DNA from 2 places in the Peribacillus sp. YIM B13482 genome. Region 2 is predicted to be linked to the other one. Evidence: riboswitches for the same ligand, from Rfam matches in the RefSeq annotation. Region 2 holds a riboswitch; the other holds the start of a gene.
What was found. Region 2 has a riboswitch for S-adenosylmethionine ahead of ACFX4L_RS23030 (ABC transporter permease). Riboswitches for the same ligand answer to the same signal wherever they lie in the genome.
Positions count from the first base shown of each region.

Region 1: it holds a riboswitch for S-adenosylmethionine, as region 2 does, so the genes downstream of both, ACFX4L_RS08055 (sugar ABC transporter substrate-binding protein) here and ACFX4L_RS23030 (ABC transporter permease) in region 2, are expected to answer to the same signal.

Region 1 is NZ_JBHZPF010000011.1:34,687-38,905, reverse strand. It holds gene ACFX4L_RS08060 (sugar ABC transporter ATP-binding protein) at 1-639, opposite strand, end outside; gene ACFX4L_RS08055 (sugar ABC transporter substrate-binding protein) at 696-1,808, opposite strand; SAM riboswitch class I at 1,925-2,030, opposite strand; gene ACFX4L_RS08050 (GTPase domain-containing protein) at 2,127-4,219, opposite strand, start outside.
Region 2 is NZ_JBHZPF010000075.1:7,118-11,336, forward strand. It holds gene ACFX4L_RS23020 (BlaR1 family beta-lactam sensor/signal transducer) at 1-468, shown strand, start outside; gene blaI (penicillinase repressor BlaI) at 449-829, shown strand; SAM riboswitch class I at 1,210-1,320, shown strand; partial or broken gene ACFX4L_RS23030 (ABC transporter permease) at 1,424-1,553, shown strand; gene ACFX4L_RS23035 (MetQ/NlpA family ABC transporter substrate-binding protein) at 1,631-2,470, shown strand; partial or broken gene ACFX4L_RS23040 (ATP-binding protein) at 2,919-4,022, opposite strand.

The DNA of each region.
Region 1 (4,219 bases), on a different contig from region 2:
CTCACAGATTTCAAAAATCTCAGGCAGACGATGTGAAATGAAAATGACTCCAACACCTTTTTGCTTTAATTCATTTACAATTCGAAAAAGTTCTGTCGTTTCTGTATGACTTAACGGAGCAGTTGGTTCGTCGAGAATCAGGAATTTGCATTCTGTCGAAACGGCTCTTGCTATCAGGACCATCTGTTTTTCAGCCAAAGTAAGGTCTCTTACCAACTTTTTCGAAGGGACACGAATTTTCATATCTTCAAGAATTAAAGAGGCTTGGTTGTGTAGCTCTTTCCATTGAACTATCTGTTTTTTTCCCATGTTTTGGACCATATCATTCAACATTATATTTTCCCCAACGGTTAAATAAGGGATGAGGGCCGTATCTACTTCCTGATAAACTATTTGAATCCCCTGTTCCTGCGCCGCTTTGGGCGAGCGGATATCCTGCTTTATCCCATCAATAAAAATGTCACCTGAATAATGAACATGGGCCCCCGATAAAACCTTCATTAACGTCGATTTCCCTGCTCCGTTTGCACCGACCAATGCGTGGGTTGCCCCTGATTGTATAGAAAAGTCAACTTCACTAAGCGCCTTCACTCCTGGAAATTCAATCGAGATTTTCTTCATTTCAAGTTGCGTGCCCATGTCCATTCCCCCTTATTGAACAGACACTCCCTTCACTTGAAAGAGAGTGTCCCCTTTTACTTTTTATAATGAGCTTTCAAAACTTTCATCCAATCTTCTTCAAATTCCGTTGATACACCCCATCCTTCGACAATACCAGACAGATTTGCCATGTTTACGGCTTCTTTTGAGGCTTGGATTTGCTTTTGTGAAATAAGTGAAGCCTCTAAGTCATAGGTTTGCGGTGTTTTTTCGCCCGCTAATTTTTTTGCCAATATCCTCATATTCACTGCACCAATCAACTTGGGATCGACGGCTGCCGTGTAGGACCATGAGCTAGCGGCCGATTGGATTTCCTGAAGATCTGCATTCGATACATCAATTCCGTATATCTTCACTTCATCGCGGCCCGCTTCTTTAATCGCCCGGGCGGCACCGATAGCGAAGGCATCCCATGTTGCGAAAATGGCATCCAATTTACCTTTTGGGTATTTATTCAGCATTGCGGCTACTGCATTTTGTGTTTGAACCGAAGTATCTGCAGATGCCACTCCGAATCTTTCGACTTCCCTAATTCCAGGATTTTCTTTTAATTTTTCCTGATAAACTGAATTTCTTCTCACCATTGGAGGAAAACCATCCACCCAAAGGTAAGCAATCGCCGCTTCACCTTTCTGTTCTTCTATCAGTTTATCAAAAGCCAGTGTTGCCAACACTTCATCATCCTGTGAAGTTAATGTCACACCTTCTATTTTAGATAAATCGCTAATTGAATCGAATGTGACAACGCTTTTACCTGCATCAACCAACTTTTGAACGTCATTCACTGTTGCTGCATCATCACCATGGGAGATGATATAGCCGTCATAATCTTCCTGCAAAGCCTGCGCGATCGCATCATGGAATTTAGCCGTATCCCCATTGGCTGTATACGTATCCACTTGAAAGCCCATTGCTTCTCCTTCTTCCTTCGCTCCAGCAAGGTACTGGGCCGTATGATCATCACCGCCAATTTTACGGATCACTTTTATTTTGGCCCCTTCCCCATCAGCAAATCTTTCCGGTACATTTTCAAATGATACTTTTTCTTCTTTCTTCGATTCTGTGGAACTCTGTCCTGTAGAACAACCCGTTAAAAGCAACGCCGAAGTGATGGCTGAAACGAATATCCCTTTAATAGATCTTCCCATCTTGTTTCCCTCCACATTCTCTTATTATTCTTATCAGTTAAGTTGGTGTAAATCATAAAATAAAAACCTCTCTAGTAATAGAGAGGTTTAATCAGCTGTATTGCAGACTTATCCCTCTCTTATCTGTCAAAACATTTCTGTTTTGCAGGATTTAGCACCAATTCCTAATGGAACGGTTGCTGGGCATCTTAGGGCCAGTCCCTCCGCCACTCTTGATAAGAGAATATATCGTGTTACGTTTTTCGTAATTATCACTTTATAGGGATATAGTCGTAAAGTCAATAGTTTTTCGAATATTTGAAATGTTACCTACTACTTTTATTTTCTTTGAAGCTGGGCTAGACGCTTTTTCTCAATTTTTTCAAGTCTCTCCAACTGACGTAGTTTCACTTCGAACACAGTGATCGGATCACGGTAAACTTCCGGATTTTCTTTCATATGCTCCAATGCAGCCTGGTAGTCTTTAATTTCTGTCTGCGTTTGCTCTATTGTTTTTTGAAGTAAGGCAAATGAGCTGCGATAGAAAAGTGAGATGTCCCGATCTAAAGATTTTTCAAACAATCCAAATTGGGTAAGGAAGCGTTCAGTGATCATTTCCGCAACATCCTGGTAATCTTCACTTTCCAAGTATTTCTTATAACGATTGTACATATTGGCTTTATTTTGCGGTATTGCCCCAAACAGCTTTCCTGCTCCTTTAAGCAGCAATTGTGATGGAGTCCTTCGCAAAAGGATATTAACGTCATCGATGCGGATACTGCTTGTCATCCGGTCAGCATCACGGCGCCAGTCATCCAATACCCTGAAGTCACCTGCCAGCATAATCCGTTCTTCTTTGTATAATTCATTGAATCCGGCACTCATCTCATCCATAAACTGTTGGCTTTGTGAGAACTCCATTTGGGAACTAGCAATCCAATCTTGAAGAGAACGGTAATATTGAGGCATGATCTTGTCAGAAATGAAGGCTTGAATCCGCTCATTCATTTCATGGTTCAACTGTATATGGACCTGACTGAAATCACTGCTTTCCGTTAACGATTTAGAGCAATCTCTCAGTAATTCAGGAATTTTAGAAGAAAGCTGACTTTTCACTTCATCCTTAAGCACACGGTACGACCTTATGATATTTTCACTTTTTTCTTTTTCTAAATCAGCCAGTTGATTGACCGCACCATTCAATTTGACTTCCATCTGTTCATTCCAAGAGATGGAATGCTCGCATTTCCGTTCATTGGCTGTCCGTTTTTCTAACAGATAAGATAAAGTTTTACGAATGAAAGCAAGGATTTTTTCAGATCTTCTTTCTTTCCAATTATCATCTTGATAATTCGATTGAAGGAATGCAGAAAGGTCATTCAACTGCTGCTTGCTGTCATAAAGTTTAGAGAAAGCGAACACTTTCGCATTCGGGAAATATGCATTCACTTTATCCCATGTTTCGTCTTCCATCCGGACCGCGACTTGATCACTGTATATCGTATCCATTTTATTTAATAAGAAATGAATCGGCAGTTTCGGAGCCATCATTTGAATTTCCAATAACAGGTCCCGTTCACTACCGGTGAAAGGCGCCCGGGCATCAAGAACGAACATCAGGCCATCACTGCCATGTAAATAGCCTTGGAAATCCGATTCCACGCTTTTTTCCCCATTGAACCCCGGTGTATCCAATAATCGCAGACGATTATTTCTAAGATAGTCACTAATAAGCGTCACATCGACAATAGTCCCGCGCTGGCGGCGTGTTTCATCCAATTCAGTTAGCTCCATGACAACCTTGCTATCTGTATCGGTAATTTCAAGGATTTCCAAATCATCCCCGTCTTTGACGCTGACTAGTGAAGAATGATCTTCGGCAGCGATGCTCTCGCCAACTATTGACTGTATAAAGGATGTCTTGCCATTTCCTGTACTTCCCACAAGAAGAAGATTGAAATTTCCGGTATCCTTAAGCCCCTCGACCATCCATTTAAGCTTATTGCCAACCCTTAAATCATTCTCTTCAGCCCATTGGATGATAGAATTGAACAGTTTCTCTCCCGCTTCCAGTCCGCCTCCCAATTTAGGCGATTTCGAAAGCAGGCTTTCTGCATCCTGAATGACCAGCGCATTAATCGTATCCGGGAAGATTTCATTCCAGGACAGCGCGGATGCCGCCGCAAACAGCGAAAGCTCCCCATCTGCGATTTTCAGCCAGTTTTCCAGCAACCTTGGCACGACAGGGCTTAAATCTTTGATTAGGTGCGTTCCTTCCAACAGACCTGCATATGCATCCCTGTAATAGACGGAAAGCTCATCCCATACATCCCCTTGGTTTAATTCGATGGTATCTATCAAGTTATTAATCACTCTTAGCCATTCAAAATAAGAATCGGTATATTTATAATTTTTCCAGAGGGCAACCGTCA
Region 2 (4,219 bases):
CAAGAATTAGATCGCAGAACGGGATTTGAAACAATACAATCCAATCTGCAAGCGATAAACTATGGAAATTCCGATGTATCCGGGGAATTGGGTGAATTCTGGCTCGAATCCTCATTGAAAATTTCTCCAGTCGAGCAAGTCCAACTGCTGCAAGCCTTTTATTACAATCAATTGCGATATAAGGAAATGCATATCCAAGCTGTGAAGGACGCCCTGCTCTTAGAAAAGAATGAGGAAGCTCGCCTATCAGGAAAAACAGGTACAGGAACAGTGAATGGAAAAAACATCAATGGTTGGTTTATCGGGTATGTAGAGACGAAGAACGATACTTATTTCTTTGCTACCAATATACAAAATGAAGATGATTCATCTGGAAGCAAGGCGGGAGAAATTACTTTATCAATTTTAAAGGATTTAGGAATCTATAAAAAAAATGGAGGGGAGAAAAGTGGAGAAAAACATTCCTAGCATATCAGAATCAGAATGGGAAATCATGAACGTGCTTTGGGATAAAGCCCCTCAAACAGCAAATGACATCATAGTTTCCTTACAGGAGAGTACCGATTGGAAGCCGAAAACCATACGCACTCTTCTCGATCGATTGGTTCAAAAAGATGTAGTAGGTGTCGATAAAAATCTAAGAATTTACACCTTTTACCCGCTCTATACACAGGAAGAGTGCCAGCGTGCCGAGACCGAATCATTTATCAACCGTATCTATGGAGGTGCCCTGAAATCCATGCTTGTCCAATTCATTCAGGAAGATGCCCTATCTGATGATGATATCAATGAACTACGCTTTATTTTAAATAAAACACCTAAAAAATAATACTATAAAAAAAGCGATTTGGGATTTTTCCAAATCGCTTTTTTCGGTCGAAATCGAAATAGCGGCGGACATATTTCCCATGTAATTATCTGCGTAGTTTGATACGAAAAAAATCAGAACTTTCGTCTTAATAATAGTTATGCATGAATTTAATTCAATAGATGTTTTTATCACGCTTCTTGATAGTGAAGGCTTCTGCAGGGCCTGGAACAAGCAATCGTAAGGGCTACAGGAACAAGACATTTAACGCAATCATTCGTAAATTCAAATTAATTGAACATTTTTTTGATTGACACTACCATTTGGTCATGATAAGATCACTGTCATACTATATTAACGCTGAATTTAAAATATTTCGTTTAATTGAATATATTGTTTGACTCTTATCAAGAGAGGTGGAGGGACTGTGCCCTGTGAAGCCCGGCAACCGTCAGTTAATTAACTGATATGGTGCCAATTCCTGCAAAGCAATGTGCTTTGGAAGATGAGAGAAAGGATTGTTTAACCAACCTTTCTACTCATGTGTAGAAAGGTTTTTTTGAGGAGAAAAAACTTTCCTTTCCCCTGTATACTTCGGACAAACTAACATACTAAGAGCTGGTGCCAGCATTAATTTCAGGTATTACAGTTACAACAATCCTTCTAGTTGGTTGCTGGGGTTGGTGCAGGTGGTTTAGGTAATTTGTTATATCTTGAAGGGTTTCAGCTCAATAATAATGATGTTTAGTCATTGTTTTTTATTCAATTTATAGGTGATATATTTACAACAAAAATAGATAAACGATAAGGGAGAAATGAATTATGAAAAAGTGGATATCAACTTTAGCAGTTTCCTCAGCATTAGTATTAAGTTTAGCAGCTTGCGGTACGACTAACAGCGGATCAGATTCTTCAGACAAAGAAAAGAAAATCCTTGTGGGTGCATCAAACATTCCACATGCTGAAATTTTAGAAGAGGCAAAGCCATTATTAAAGGAAAAGGGAATTGATTTAGAAATTAAAACATTCCAAGATTATATTATTCCGAACACAGCGTTAGCTGATAAAGAGATTGATGCAAATTATTTCCAACACGTTCCATATCTTAAATCAGTGTTAAAAGAGAATCCAGACTATGACTTTGTAAATGCGGGTGCTATTCATATTGAGCCAATCGGCATTTACTCTAAAAAGTATGATAGCTTAAAAGATCTTCCAAAAAACGGTACAGTTATTATGCGTAATGCTGTAGCTGAACAAGGACGTATTCTATCTATTTTTGAAAAAGAAGGCGTTATTAAGCTAAAAAAAGGCCTCAATAAAACAGAAGCTACGATTAATGATATTGTAGAAAATCCTAAAAACTTAACTTTTAATGCAGATATAGAAGGTGGCCTATTACCTCAAATTTATAATAACAACGAAGGTGATGCGGTTGTTATTAATGCGAACTATGCGTTAGATGCAGGGCTAGATCCGCTTAAAGACCCAATCGCTGTTGAATCGGGTGAAGATAATCCATATGCAAACATTATCACTGTACGTAAGGGCGATGAAAATAAAGAGACAGTAAAAGCGTTAGTAGAAGTACTTCGCTCTAAAGAAATACAAGACTTCATTACTAAAAAATATAAAGGTGCAGTCATACCAGTATCTAAATAAAATACCCTTTCATGAACTATACCCCGAATAATGGACACTTCGAAAAAGGTCCATTACTCGGGGTTCTTCTATGTCTATACACTAGAAAAGCAAAAAATCCGTTTACAAAAAGCCGCTTAATAGAAGCTACAAAAAAACTTAAAGCGTAAATTTCTTAAACATAAATACTTAACTAAACTCAAAGTCTTAAGGAGGAAGCCCTACTATGAATGTTAAAATGCAAAACAAACAAAATCAACTAATTGAGAGAATTACGGATCAACATCTAGTTATTCTGTGTGGATATTGCCGTCGTCACGGTCAATCCTCTCATGTCAAAAGAAACTAAGAAAATCGTGATAATATGCAATCCAAAAGTGAAACAAAGATTACATAAAATATTGTATAAGATATACCAATCATTCAATATTTGTAAGTAGTCATATCCAGTCGACACCGACGTATGTAATCACCGAAAAGCCTTTCCCATGAAAGAAATTAAAAGAATCCTTTGATAAGAAAGAAAATAGATGGGAAGAATAACATTAACTGTTGTTCCTTTATTTATTTCACTTTCAATAACTATCTTTCCTTGATGTGCTTTCACAATTTCATAGCAGATCATTAACCCTAAGCCAACCCCTTTTTCTTTGATACTATAAAAGGGTTCTCCAAGATATGGGATACGTTCTCTTGGAATCCCACATCCTTGATCGATAAAACAAATACTTACTTGATGACTATCAAGTGTATCGATTTGAACCAAAATTTCTCCTCCCGTTGACATCGCTTCAATTGCATTTTCTAAGATATTGATAAACACTTGTTTTATTTGGTTTCCTTCACAAGGTATGTAGGGAATTTCTGATTTAAGCTCTGTTCTGATCTGTATATTTTTCATCATTGCTTGAGGTTGCAGTAGCGTTATAACTTGTTCTGCTAACATGCTCAAATTATTGAGTTGAACCTTTACTGCTTGTGGTTTAGCTACTATCATAAGTCTATTTATGATTACTTCTATTTGTTCAATTTCCGATGATATTACATCTATGTACCACTGATTTTCTTTATTTTTCATTGATTGTATTAGTTGTATAAATCCTTTAATAGTTGTTAGTGGATTTCGAATTTCATGAGCTATTGCTGTAGCTAATTTCCCTACCACATCAAGCTTCTCTGATTTTCGCAGTAATTCTTCTGTTTTTAAACGTTCAGTGATATCTCGAGAAATAACCATAGCAACCTCTTTTTCACCTAATCTAAAGATATCGATGATTAACTCAGTATCTATTTTCTCCTCAATTTTAAAAACATATTCATCTCGGAAAGTGAAGTTATGTTTTCCCTTTTCGGAATCTTTTATAATGTTTATAGTTTTAATTTTTTCAGGAAGAATATCCATAACAGACATTGAAAGAATTTTCTCCTTGCTATAACCCAATCTTTTACATGCAACTGGATTTACGTCAAGAAATAGAATTGGCAATCGATCCTCATTCAATTCTAATAGGTAAACTGCATCAGTTGCATGTTCAAATAGAGCTCGGTATTTCATCTCACTTTCTCGTAATTGTAGAATAGACATATAACTTTCTTGTAATTGTTTTATAGATATATAATTTCACTCCTCCACTCCAAATTTTCTAAATATTCTAAATATTATATATTGGAAAGGGTCTTGATGCAAGAATCCTTATTTATATTTTATTCATATTTTCCATGAAGCATAAAAAGTGGTTCTATATAAATCCTGTTAACCATATGGACAGG